Regions from separate parts of the Comamonas sp. F1-6 genome, predicted to be linked through region 3. Evidence: predicted binding sites of a transcription regulator. Region 3 holds the regulator's gene; each other region holds the start of a gene.
The links. Region 3 encodes LexA, which represses DNA repair genes until DNA is damaged. Its sites were predicted from a motif close to ACTGTATNNNNATACAGT; they were not measured.
Positions count from the first base shown of each region.

Region 1 (3,321 bases), on a different contig from region 3:
AGCTCATGGCCCATGCTCTGCTGCTGCAGGGCATTGTGGGCGAGGAGTCACTGTCGGCTGGTGTCTGGTATGTGTCCATAGACTTTCAGCTGTTCGCCGCGACCGTGCTGTTGCTGGCCGGAGTGCGCTGGCTGCAACAATGGGCGCTGAAGCGCTTGGGTGCTACGGCCATGAAGCGCTGGTGGCCCTGGGCTGTGACTGGCATGCAGGGGCTGGTGGTTGTGGGGACGGCAGCTTCGTTGCTGAGCTTCAATCTTGATGCAGACCTGGATGTCTGGGCGATTTATTTCATGGGTGCCTATGGCATCGGCATGATGGCCTTCTGGGCGGTGGCAGCAGACAAGCGCCTGACGGCCTGGAGCTGGGGCATGCTGATTGCTGCTCTGATCATCGGCGCGCTGGTCTATGAGTGGCGCGACCGCATTTTTCTCGCCGGCGTGACCGCGATGCTGCTGATCGTTTGCATGCGTACCGAGGTCATTGCCCGCTGGCAGGGTTTTGCGCCGCTGCGTCGCCTGGGAGAGATTTCCTACTCGGTATTCCTGATTCACTTTTCCATCTGCCTGCTGGTCAACGCAGTGGTCAACCATTTCTGGCATGGTTCGGTCACAGCCGCCGTGGTGGGCATCCCGTTTGCCTTTGTGCTTTCACTGACTGCCGGCTACGCGCTGTATCAACTGGTGGAGCGCCATGTTTCGTCATGGAGTCAGGCCCTGCGCTGGCAGGCAGGCTTGATCGGCGCGGGTCTGCTGACCACCATGCTGGCCGGCTTGCGCTGAGTCTGATCCAGGCAACAAAAAAAGCAGCTTCGGTGAGCTGCTTTTTTGTTGGGTGAGCCGGTTCAGCGATGGAGCTCGCCCGCGCTTTCGGGCTGGAACTCGATGGCATCCACGCGCACGGTTACCTGACCGGTAGGGCTGGGCATCTTGAACTCATCACCCACTGACAGGCCCAGCAGGGCGATGCCTACTGGCGCAAAGATGGAGACCTTGTCGGCGCTGCCATCCATATCCTTGGGGTAGACCAGTGTCAGCGTATTGGTCTTGGCGATCTCGAGAATGGTGAAGCGCACGGTGGAGTTCATCGTCACCACGTTGGCGGGTATTTCTGCGGGGTCGAGTACATCCGCGCGGTCCAGCTCCGCCTCCAGTGCATCACGGCCGGGGAACTGGCTGTTGTTCTTTTCCAGCAGCGATTCAATGCGATCCAGGTCCAAGGAGGACAGAGTGATATTGGGCTTGCGCTCCATGTAGTAACTCCCTTGCGAGATGGTGTGGTTGGCGCTTTGGCGTTGCGCAAACGGACAAAAGCCCGGGCAACGGTGTTGTCCGGGCCAAGGCATTCAGTGAAAGGCACCAACTTGGTGCATTGAAGGGATTGTCGGCGCTGAATCGCAAACTGCCAAGCCATCTCGCACTCACTGAGTGCGGATTGACTTTGAACTTGCTCTAGTTAATGGAGCGTGCTAAGCCTGTAGAGCAATGAGCGCAGTCATTTTTCATCCAGATCTGACTCAATCAACCCTCACCGTATTGACCGGGATGCAGCCATGGTCAGTGCCCATTTCTTGCAATGAATAACTGTATTTATGTACAGTTGTTTTATGAAGAAACTTTCCTCATCCTCTGGACTGGAATCCATTCGGACCGATGTGCCGGTGCGGCTCATCAAGGGGCGAGGGGCTGCCAGCCAGATCACGCACCGGTTTGCACGGGAGCTGCGCCAGGGTTTCGATGACGGCTGGGGCAAGTCCGAACAGGATGAAGGAAGCGAAGAGGGTGAGGAAGTCAAGACCTGGTGCACCCATCTGGAGTGGGAGCGGGCCAAATCAGCCCTGAGCCGCCACGAATCGCCGGATCTGCCTTTTCATCTGGGGCTCAATCCCTATAGAGGATGCGAGCACGGATGCATTTATTGCTATGCCCGGCCCACGCATGGCTATCTGGGCTATTCGCCGGGTCTGGATTTCGAAACCCGGCTGATTGCCAAGCAGAACCTGCCCGAGGTGCTGCGCGCCGAGTTATCCCGGTCCAGCCATGTGGCGGCCCCCATCATGCTCGGCTCGGTCACGGACTGCTACCAGCCTGTGGAGCGCGAAGTCGGGTTGACGCGCCGCGTGATAGAGGTCCTGGCGCAGGCCAGGCATCCGTTTTCCATCGTCACCAAGGGCAGCGGCATCGAACGCGACCTTGATTTGCTGGTGCCGCTGGCACAGCAGCATCTGGTGGCCGTTTATGTGACGCTGACCACCTTGCAGCCCGAGCTGGCCCGGCAGCTGGAACCACGCGCCGCCGCACCGCATCGGCGGCTGCGCATGATTCGGACCCTGAGCGAGGCAGGCATACCCGTAGGCGTCAGCCTGGCGCCGCAGATTCCGTTCCTGAACGACGATATGGAGCAGGTGCTGGCCGCAGCCAGCGAGGCCGGTGCAAGACAGGCTTTTTATGCAGTGCTGCGTCTGCCGTGGGAAGTGGCTCCGCTGTTCAATGAATGGCTGACGCTGCACTATCCCGAGCGCGCCCAACGCGTGATGGAGCGGGTGCGGGATCTGCATGGGATCAGCGAAGCGGGCAGAGCCGACGGCAAGGTCTACAACAGCAGGTTTGGCCAGCGCATGAAGGGAACAGGCGCCTGGGCCGATATGCTGGCGCAACGCTTTGCACTGGCCTGCCGCAAGCTTGGGCTGAACCGTGAGCGCGTGCAACTGGACTGCGATCAGTACCATCATTCCTTGCTGTCGCCGCAGCAAAGTCTTTTCTGATGTTTCGTCTCATTTCGTTGCGTGTCGACTCGGAACGGGTCGAGGCAGCGAGCTGCAGCTGCCCGGTTGCAAAAGGCCGGAATCTGGCATGACTCCGGCCTTTTGGGCGCCTGAACTGTTTACTGAGCTTGGTAATCAATGGACTTGAGCAAGGCCTGCTGGCGCTGATAGGCCTTCTGCAGTTCGTTCATCAGCGCTTCCGGGGTCGCGTCGGTGCCCGACTCCATGCCCATGTCCCTGAGCCTGGCCTCGACCTGGGGCTGCTTGAAATACTGCAGCGCGATCTCTCTGACCCTGGCCTGCACATCGGCAGGGATATCCGGGCGCGACCAGACGCCGAACCAGCTTACCTCGGAAAGTTGCGGGTAGCCCAGTTCCTTGAAGGTGGGCACATCGGGCAACTGCACCATGCGCGTAGGGTAGTTCACGGCCAGCGGCTTGACCTTGCCGGCCTTGATCAGCGGCAGGGCCGTGGTGAGCCCGTCCATCATCAGCGGCACATGGCCGCCCATCAGGTCACTGAGCGCCGGAGGGGAGCCCTTGTAGCCCAGGTGCTTCAT
Region 1 covers NZ_JBCPWN010000006.1:50,822-54,142, reverse strand. The annotation lists gene AAIL66_RS08220 (acyltransferase) at 1-779, shown strand, start outside; gene rnk (nucleoside diphosphate kinase regulator) at 842-1,249, opposite strand; gene AAIL66_RS08210 (PA0069 family radical SAM protein) at 1,604-2,761, shown strand; gene AAIL66_RS08205 (tripartite tricarboxylate transporter substrate binding protein) at 2,881-3,321, opposite strand, start outside.
Region 1: the regulator LexA is predicted to act here: its motif matches at 1,580-1,597, upstream of AAIL66_RS08210 (PA0069 family radical SAM protein).

Region 2 (3,321 bases), on a different contig from region 3:
TAAGCCTCTGGCCGCAGGCCGTATGCGCGATCCATTGCTTCAAGAAGCTCTTTGTCGAAGCGACGCACGATGCCGCCACGCGGCAGCGCACGCACTTGGCCAAGGGTTCTGCATCCAACCCTCGCCAGGGTAGGCTGATGCTTGGCCACTGCGGTAATTCGCTCCAGCAACAGCCTATCGAGCAGGCGCACCAACGGCTCGTGGAACCCATCGCTCACACCTTGTCGTGCCAACGCAAGCGCTGCAAGGCCCGTCGGTGCCCATGCAACGCTGGCTCCGAGTTCTTGCGCCCCAGTCTCCACCAGCGAATGCAACGCCGCTGTGCCGCCGAATAGCCGCATGCTTGCATCGACCTCCAGCAGTACGCCCTCTTCGACCATGGCCACACGCGGCGTGAACTGCAAAGCCCAGACCGCCAACGACTGCAGCTCAATGGGCGATGCGGAGCTTGGAAGCGATATGGGTATGAGAGCTGCCCAATGCATGGTGCACCTCCTGTGGAATGCTTGGCACTGGAATGCCAAGGTTGCGCATACGAGGTGGAATGATGGAGTTCAGATTGCCCGGAACGGCATTCAGATGCATTACTTCGACGGCAGCACCACCCCGGCGTTTACGGATCTGCACATCAATGTCCCAGCCCTGGCCGAGAGATACAGAGAGTCGTAGCGGTGCCGGCGAGGCGTCTCGTAGGGCTGACTCGGGACGAATCAAGAACACAGGTGCATCGCATGCATGCGCGTGAACCTGCAGGCGGCGGATCTGGTCCTGTCTTGCTTGAGGAAGCCAGGCAATCACAGCACCGTCTGGCTCAGATTTAATGAGTTGCTCTGCGGCCCACAGCCGTTCAGCCGACCCCTTGGCATCAATCCAGACAAGTTGCTCTGGGGCAAGGCCGAGCTGAGCAAGGCCCATTGCGAGTGGCGTCTTCGGAGGAGCAACCAGATAGACCCGACTACCCTTGTCCGCCAGCAACTCAGGCAAGGCTGGCCCGAGCAACCGCCATTCACACAGCGCGGCCTGGGGCAGCAACAACTCGCTCAAGCCATGAGTCGGCCAGCCTCCACCGGGCAACGCGGCATTGAGCTCCGTAAAGCCAGTAGGGAAAGCTCTGCCGGTCGACCTTGCTACCTCTGTGCCGCGCCAAACCGCCTGCGCAAGATGCGACGGCAGATGCCAGCGGTCATAGTCACCGGGATCGTGTGTGATGGAGTGGGTTGCGGCATTCATGGCTTTTAACTGTATGGATGTACAGTATAAAAGCCTGAAAGCTGATTAGTGCCATGGCGCTGACGGTATTTAGCCAATGCTGCGGATTGAGTAGCAGCACTTCTGGTCTTAATGCGGTTGGCGCGACTTCAGGACGCGGCAAGGTGCGGCGTCTGCTAATCCGAGAGCCCAAGAAGGGCTTTCGAGACTCTCAATGCGTTGGTATGGCATATGCCACGCCAAGCTGAGCGGCCAACTCTGCAAGGCGTCGATCTGCAGTCCAAAGCAAAGCGCCCGGTGTGATTAGCGTCGAGGCCAGCAGCGATAGATCTACCAAGCCGCAGCCCTTACCGAATAGCTTGTTCTTCTCAAGGAAGGCCAAAGTCTCAAGAATTGAAGCTTCCTGGCTCGGCCGCAGCATGGCCAGAGCTGCGAGCGTATCGGCACGCGGCGCTGGCGGCGTGCCGCAGGCCAACTCTGCATGCACCATAGGATGCATCAGCACGCTGTCTTGCACCAAGAGCTCCTGCAGGTGGATGTCGGCCTCCCGAAAATGCCTCACCCACACCGATGTATCGACTAGAACGGACACCGGCATCAGCGAGAGCCTTCGGCATCTGCCGCGCTGCCACGGCGTGGCACATCAGGCATGTCTGGCGCGCTTCCGCCCAGGGCAGCCAAGCGCTTGCCTGCCTCGACGCGAGTGAAGGTTTCAAGCGCCAGGCGTACCAGTTCAGGCACAGCAATACCAGGCGCTGCAACAGCACGGGCACGGTTCACGACTTCGTCGTCGATCGTAAAGGTCGATCTCATGGCTACTCCTTTAGCATCAAATTTGATGCATTGTCGCATCAGGCGGGATGTTTGTGAATGATGATTTGTATTGCACAATACAAATATGACCCAGCAGCCAAACCAGCTTGACCTTGTGCCCACGCCCTCACCCCGCTTGGCACCTACGCAGGAAACCTACAACGAGCTGCAGATGGCCTACGACCATTTCAATGAACGGCTGTTTGAGGGGCAACTTCCAAGCTGCTTGATTACGCTGCAGCGGGAAAAGCGAACTTTTGGCTACTTCTCAGCCGCCCGCTTTGCCTCGGTGGACGGCTCAACGACCGACGAGATTGCGATGAATCCAACCTACTTTGCGGTCGTACCGATCATCGAAACACTCCAGACCCAAGTCCATGAAATGACGCACTTGTGGCAGCACCATTTTGGCAAGCCAGGCCGAGGCCGGTATCACAACGAGGAATGGGCGCGAAAGATGGAGAGCATCGGGCTCATGCCCTCCTCTACTGGGCAACCTGGTGGCGCGCGAACGGGTGATTGCATGGCGGACTATGCCGTCGAGGGTGGCCGCTTTTTGGCTGCATGCCAGGAGCTGCTGACCGCAAATTTCACGCTCAGCTGGTACGACCGCTTCCCCTCTGCAGATCACGTAATCGCTGGCCAAGCCAGCATGGCCAACCACATTCAAGGCATCAAGGGGACCAAGCCTCCAATGGCCAGCATCCCTGCCCTGGCCGAGGCAGTTAAGCCCACGGGCTCAGCTGTCGCCGCCACTGCAGGGGAAGGCGGGGTGCTTACTACGCCAGCCAACAAGTCCAATCGGGTGAAATACAGCTGTAGCGGATGCAAGATTCCGGTCTCTGTGTGGGGAAAGCCTGGGCTAAAGCTGATCTGCGGCGAGTGCAGAAACAACTTCACCGCTATTTAGAGCAAAGTGCGTATTCCGGTTGAATTGACTGCCAGTACCGATTTCAGCCGACGAACCCGCTGGGCGTGACCGACTGAGTTCGGCCAGAAGCTGTCGTCCGGAGCGTGGCCGCGAACAGCAAGTCTAGGCTGTCTGCAGTCGCCCAATTCAAAGATGCCGATGACTGCTAATGTCCACAGCAGTCATTGGAGCGAGACCTCCACAAAGGTCCTCTCCAAACCTCGAAGCAGTCACTGGACTGACATGAGCTTCGAGTGAACGTCTTTACCTGGGTCGAACTGGTGCTCTCGACCCAAAGCGGACAAAGCAACTTTAGGTCGTCTGTGCTAGTTATAGCCCCAGTTCGGAGAGTCCTGGGTGCTCGTCGGGACGACGCCCAAGTGGCCAGT
Region 2 covers NZ_JBCPWN010000020.1:78,139-81,459, forward strand. The annotation lists gene AAIL66_RS18675 (DNA polymerase Y family protein) at 1-485, opposite strand, end outside; gene imuA (translesion DNA synthesis-associated protein ImuA) at 430-1,230, opposite strand; gene AAIL66_RS18685 (PIN domain-containing protein) at 1,421-1,807, opposite strand; gene AAIL66_RS18690 (DUF2191 domain-containing protein) at 1,807-2,022, opposite strand; gene AAIL66_RS18695 (SprT-like domain-containing protein) at 2,108-2,932, shown strand; gene AAIL66_RS18700 (nuclear transport factor 2 family protein) at 3,263-3,321, opposite strand, start outside.
Region 2: the regulator LexA is predicted to act here: its motif matches at 1,239-1,256, upstream of imuA (translesion DNA synthesis-associated protein ImuA).

Region 3 (3,321 bases):
GGTCGCACTGCAATTCCTGCGCCTGGTGAACAATGGCTTGGTAAACAGAGGCGTGGGTGACTCGCACAAAGTTGCAGGGTACGCCTTCAGGTCTGGCAATCTGGTCAACGAACTGCAAAGCCGCATCTGCATCGCTGTTGGCACTTCGCTCGAACTCTGCGCTGTTGTAAGTCAGAAGCGCGTCCGCGCCGTAGATGATGGCGCGGTAATCGGGCATGACATAAAGGCCGGTCACCTTGGCGCCTTGTTCACGCGCAAGCAGAACGCCAGCACGCACGGCAGCCTCTGACAGTTTGGTGCCATCGGTGGGAATGAGCAGGTGCTTGAACATGTTCAGCCTCCTGATGCCGGAAGATGTGCCTGAGAATCAATTTATTCCAATATTTCGAGCCGCGCAATGCCTAGTTCTTGAATGCAGCAGAGTTGTAGACAGGAGGTAAGACTCTGTAACGGGGCGGTCGCGTCGAGTTGTCTCATTCCTCGGGCGAAGGAGGAACGCGATTGAGGATTTCGCCAGTGGCCTCTATCTCGAACTGCTGTGGATTGAGCCAGTTGACCTCCTGGTGATCGGCAGTTTCAAAGTAAATGGCAGACGGGCGTATGGAGACGCCATGCGGCATGTCGACCTCATCAAAGCTCTGATAGACCAGAATCAGGCGCAGGTTCCCATTGGCGTCTTTGGCCTGTATGTGCTGCAAGAGCTTGCGGTAGGCACTCATAAGACGCCCTCGTTGACATGTGTATATGAATGTTTCCACTGTCGAAGAGGTGCCGCAATACCCTGATCCGGGTATCCGCTCTGACGCATATTCGCGCCTGACAAGGAGTATAGAAGGCTGCGAGGCTTGTGCGAAATGCGTTTCGGCGGACAGGCCCCTGCAGAGCATCAGTAAAAAATTTACATGGCGATCCAGATCGTTCGGCGCCAAGGCAGAGGGTCTGCTTTGGCGATATCGAGTTTTTCGCCTATGCACTGCTGGCAGAGTCGTCTGGCGTCATATCTGCCAGCCAATGGGCCAAGAGCGCTGAAATGGCTTCCTGTTGGATGCATATGGAAGCTTTGTTGCTCCGCCTGCAGGCCTATCGCGGGTCGGGCTCGGGGCCGCATAAGTGCAGGCCGTCAAACCTCACTGTGCTTTCAGACTTGTGGGGCTGTTTGCTCATGGAGTGCCATACGCTCCAGCGCGGCGCAGACATCGGCCATGCGGCCCGAGATCAGCAGGCATTCGGGCTGACTGCGCGGCTCACGCTGCACGATCTTGAGCAGTCGCGGAGCGCCGACCTGCGCAGGTTCGGCGGTCATCGGCACATGTAGCTGGGTGGCTGCAACGGACTGAATGCGAAGCGCATGGCCGGCGAGACGGCCGCAGCTGCGGTTGGCGCGCATGAAAGGAATGCCGATCCGCGTTGCCTTCGGCCCACGGGCATTGAGGGAAGCAGGCTGCGTGGCGGCTGCGCCGTCCTCGCCGCAACGCAAGTCCGAGGGGAAAGATTGCATGGGCGACAGGCTTTTCAGGGTCCGGCGTGTCAAAGACTGCAGTGATGTGGCGAATCCCATTTAGCAACTCCTTTGATGACCTTGCGGCATGGATAAAGGCAGGATTGCGTTCTTCAGGCAAAGCTCCGCCCAGGGCGAAGCTCAACGGCTTCGCGCCTACCACCTGGGCTTGAGAGGGAAAGAGGCTCGGTGCCTCCGCTGCATGGACGGAGGGACGCCGTCTGCCCGTTACATGAACATGCTGTTGCGGATAAGGCCTACGGCCAGGCCTTCGATGGCGAATGGCTCTTCAGGATCGACGTGAATGATCTTGTAGTCGGGGTTCTCGGGCAGCAGCTCGATGCCCTGAGGCGTGCGCTTGAAGCGCTTGACGGTCACGTCGTCACCGAGGCGGGCCACCACAATCTGGCCGTTGCGCGCTTCATGCGTAGCCTGTACCGCCAGCAGGTCGCCGTCCATGATGCCCGCGTCACGCATGGACATGCCGCGGACCTTGAGCAGGTAATCAGGCTTGGCTGCAAACAGGCTGGGCTCGACCGAATAGCTCTGATCGATATGTTCCTGGGCCAGAATAGGCGAGCCGGCAGCGACGCGGCCGACCAGGGGAAGCACCAGCGGGGCCAGGGCCGTGAGCGGCAGCGCAAAGCTGGTGCCGCGTGCCGCATTGATGGTGCGCACGGTATCGGCGCGCAGGCGAATGCCGCGCGATGTGCCGCTGACCAGATCTATGACGCCCTTGCGGGCCAGTGCCTGCAAATGCTCTTCTGCAGCATTGGCCGACTTGAAGCCAAAGGTGCTGGCAATCTCGGCCCGGGTAGGGGGCGCACCCGTGCGAGCGATGCTGGACTGGATGAGGTCCAGAATCTGCTGCTGGCGGGGAGTGAGCTTGGGGTGGTCCATGGGCATTCCTTGATCGATCGATGATGAATACTGTGTGTTCATCCAGTACCTGTATTTTTAATCAGTTTGAAGAGGACTGCAAGTGGAACGTGACAAAAATATCGTCATCCTGGGCACGGGCGGCACGATTGCCGGTGTCGCCGAGCAGGCTGGCACCAGTGTGGGCTACCGTGCGGCCCAGTTGGGCGTGGCCCAACTGCTGCAGGCCGTGCCGGACCTGGAACGCGTTGCTGCTGCGTCGCTGCAGGCGGAGCAACTGGCGCAGCTGGACAGCAAGGATATGGATCACGCGACCTGGCATGCACTCGCGCTGCGATGTGCCGAGCTGCTCGCGCGTGATGATCTGAGCGGCATCGTGATCACCCACGGCACGGACACGCTGGAGGAAACCGCCTGGTTTCTGCAATGCGTTCTGCGTCCGTCAAAGCCCGTGGTGCTGACCTGTGCGATGCGCCCGGCCACAGCCATCTCCGCTGACGGCCCCGGCAATCTGCGTGATGCCGTGGCCTGTGCGGCCGATGCACAGGCCGCTGGCCGGGGCGTGCTGGCGGTGGTGGCGGGCAGGGTGTTCAGTGCGCGCCAGGTGCGCAAGGTGCATCCTTACCGTGTGGATGCCTTTGATGGCAGTGGCACCGGCCCGCAGGGCTGGGTGGAAGTGGGACGGGTGCGCTGGGCAACGGGCGCGCTGCCTAGGGCTGCTGCGGCTGGCTTGCCTGCAATCGCTTTACCGCCCGCAGGTCAATGGCCCCAGGTGGAGTTGCTGCACAGCCATGCGGGCTGCAACAGTGCCGTGGCGCTGGCGGTGATGCAGGCCTGGTATGCGGCAGGCGTGCGTGCCGTGGTGGTGGTGGGCACGGGCAATGGCACGGTCCATCAGGCATTGGCTCCAGCTCTGGACTGGGCGCAGGCGCAAGGCATGGCTT
Region 3 covers NZ_JBCPWN010000014.1:71,006-74,326, reverse strand. The annotation lists gene AAIL66_RS15215 (universal stress protein) at 1-331, opposite strand, end outside; gene AAIL66_RS15210 (hypothetical protein) at 474-719, opposite strand; gene AAIL66_RS15205 (hypothetical protein) at 1,139-1,558, opposite strand; gene lexA (transcriptional repressor LexA) at 1,727-2,398, opposite strand; gene AAIL66_RS15195 (asparaginase) at 2,481-3,321, shown strand, end outside.

Region 4 (3,321 bases), on a different contig from region 3:
GGGCCAGCAAGGCACCCAGCATCAGGCCGCCCAGCAGCGATTTGCCGGCACTCAGGCCCACGCGCAAGGCGGATGGGGAATCAGGGGGTTGCGAAGCAGTCAGCACGTGGGTCCCTCCGGTGTAAGAAGCTGTTGCCGCCGCAGGCGGGCGGGGACCGGGTGGCCGCCTCAGTCCTCGTCCTCGCTGTCGGGTGCAGGGGAGTATGGGGCATCGCGCAGCACGCGTGAAGCCACGCTGGACGAAAAGCCGCGCGAAGCCAGAAAGCGCAGCTGCCTGGCCTTTTCCTTGAGGTCGACGGGCACGCTGCCAAAACGCTTGCACCACAGCTCGCGCGCGCGCTGCAGCTCGCTGCCGCGCAGCTGCTCGCCCGCCTGGCGCACGGTCTCGTCATCAAGCCCCTTGCTGCGCAGATCATGCACCAGACGCGCTGCGCCATAACGGCCGGCCTTGCTGCGCAAGACAGACTCGACCACGCGCTCCACGCTGATGAAGCCCCGCTGCTCCAGCTCGTCGAGCACGGCATTCAGATCGTCGCCCTCCTCCACATGGGCGGCCAGCTTGCGCTGCAGCTCCAGCCGCGAATGCTCGCGCTGCGCCAGCAGCTTGAGGGCGCGGCCCTTGAGTGAAAGTTTGGCAAAGCTCACGACGCATCTCCAGAAACAAAAAGGCGCAGGACGAACCTGCGCAAAGATGGCAAACCTTTTGAGCAATGAGGCCCGCACTCAAACACTGGCGCTCACCAAGCCAGGGACATCAAGCAGGGGCCGCACCCGCAGCGAGGATGTAGTCCCCTTTCGCGAAAGGCGCATGGCGCCTCAGGGTGACTGAATCAACCTTCAATCACGCCGTCCTTGTCCACCTTGCCCTTGCCGCCCTTGGCAGGCTTGGATTCGGCAGCCGCAGCACCGTCCACGGGCAGCAGCTTGATGCCCAGGCTTTCGCGCACCTTGTTTTCGATTTCGATGGCCAGCGCGGGGTTCTCGCGCAGGAATTCACGCGAGTTGTCGCGGCCCTGGCCGATTTTTTCGCCGTTGTAGGCATACCAGGCACCGCTCTTTTCCAGAATCTTGGCGTTCACGCCCATGTCCAGGATCTCGCCTTCGCGGCTGATGCCTTCGCCAAACAGAATGTCGAACTCTGCCGTCTTGAAGGGGGGCGAGACCTTGTTCTTCACGACCTTGACCTTGGTTTCGTTGCCGATGGCCTCGTCGCCCTTCTTGATGGTGCCGGTGCGGCGGATATCCAGACGCACGGAGGCATAGAACTTCAGCGCATTGCCGCCGGTGGTGGTCTCGGGCGAGCCGAACATCACGCCGATCTTCATGCGGATCTGGTTGATGAAGATGACCATGCAGTTGGTCTTCTTGATGGTGGCCGTCAGCTTGCGCAGGGCCTGGCTCATCAGACGGGCCTGCAGGCCGGGCAGGGCGTCGCCCATCTCGCCTTCGATTTCGGCCTTGGGCGTCAATGCGGCCACCGAGTCGATGACGATCAGGTCCACGGCACCCGAGCGCACCAGACTGTCGCAGATTTCCAGAGCCTGCTCACCGGTGTCGGGCTGGCTGATCAGCACGTCGCTGAGGTTCACGCCCAGCTTCTGGGCATAGCTGGTGTCCAGCGCATGTTCCGCGTCGATAAAGGCGCAGGTGCCGCCCTGCTTTTGCATCTCGGCAATGACCTGCAGCGTCAGCGTGGTCTTGCCCGAGGATTCGGGACCGTAGATTTCGATCACGCGGCCACGGGGCAGACCACCTACGCCCAGCGCGATGTCCAGACCCAGGGAGCCGGTGGAGACGACCTGAATGTCTTCGATGGCCTCACCTTCACCGAGCTTCATGATGGTGCCCTTGCCGAACTGCTTTTCGATCTGGGCCAGGGCTGCAGCCAGGGCTTTGGCTTTTTCGCTGTTGGCGTCGTTGGTCTTGGCGATGGCGTTCATATCAGGCTCCGAAGTAGGTGAATGACTGTCTGTGGCCAGTCCTGTTTTTGCATTCAGGCTGGATGCTTGAACAGTAGTTTAGATGCGGATACTGCAGATTTATTTAAATATTTAGTCAGTTTGCCTTACTATTTATCCATGTCAGAAATCGCCCCTGTCACCCCGCCCGCCGATGCCTGGCGCCAGACCCATCTGGGCCGTTTGCTGGGCCATGCCATGCGCCGCTTCGATGCGCGCGTGCTGCAGCTCATGGCGCGTGCAGTGGAGGTGCCGCTGGCGCTATCCAATCTGGCGGCGCGCGACAAGGTAGGAGCGGCCCATATCCACATCACGCGCCATCTGTCGCTGGCTGGCGACCGGCTCACCGATCTGGCCGACAAGGCCGGCATGACCAAGCAGGCCATGGCCGATCTGGTGGCGCAGTGCGAAGCCTGGGGATTGGTCACGCGCGAGGCCGACCCGCATGATGCGCGCGCCAGGCGCGTGCGCTTCACCGATGCGGGTCTGGCCTGGCTGCAGGCTTTTCACGACGCCGTAAGCCAGGCCGAGGCCGAATTTCGCGAAGCCGTGGGCGCGGATGTGGCCACCGTGGTCGCGCTGGGCCTGGAAGCCTATGCCGAAGGCTACTGAGATTCTGTATTGACGCCTTCTTGACGCCTATGAGCGGCTGTCGAGAATTGCCCCGAACGGCCATGAGCCATCCCTACAATGGCAGCAAAAGTGCAAACAGGCACACATAACAAGCAGGAGACACACATGCGCATACTGATTGCCGAAGACGACCAGGTGCTGGCGGATGGCCTGCTGCGCACGCTGCGCAGCTCGGGTGCCGTCGTCAGCCATGTGGCCAACGGCAGCGAGGCCGATACCGCCTTGCTGACCAGCAGCGAATTCGATTTGCTGATTCTCGATCTGGGCCTGCCAAAGGTGCACGGCCTGGAAGTGCTCAAGCGCCTGCGCGGGCGCGGCGATGCGCTGCCGGTGCTGATTCTCACGGCCGCCGATTCGATCGAAGAGCGCGTACAGGGCCTGGACTATGGTGCGGACGACTACATGGCCAAGCCGTTTGCGCTGTCCGAGCTGGAAGCGCGCGTGCGCGCCCTCACGCGTCGCGGCATGGGCGGCGCCAGCTCCACCATCAAGCATGGCCCGCTGGTCTATGACCAGACCGGCCGGGTCGCCACCATAGACGGCAAGATGGTGGAGCTGTCGGCGCGCGAGCTGGGCCTGCTGGAGGTGCTGCTGCAGCGCGCGGGCCGCCTGGTCAGCAAGGACCAGCTGGTGGAGCGCCTGTGCGAATGGGGCGAAGAGGTGAGCAACAACGCCATCGAGGTCTATATCCACCGCCTGCGCAAGAAAATCGAGAAAGGCCCGATCCGCA
Region 4 covers NZ_JBCPWN010000016.1:31,781-35,101, reverse strand. The annotation lists gene AAIL66_RS16300 (hypothetical protein) at 1-106, opposite strand, end outside; gene recX (recombination regulator RecX) at 169-645, opposite strand; gene recA (recombinase RecA) at 831-1,940, opposite strand; gene AAIL66_RS16285 (MarR family transcriptional regulator) at 2,079-2,570, shown strand; gene AAIL66_RS16280 (response regulator transcription factor) at 2,697-3,321, shown strand, end outside.
Region 4: the regulator LexA is predicted to act here: its motif matches at 1,998-2,015, upstream of recA (recombinase RecA).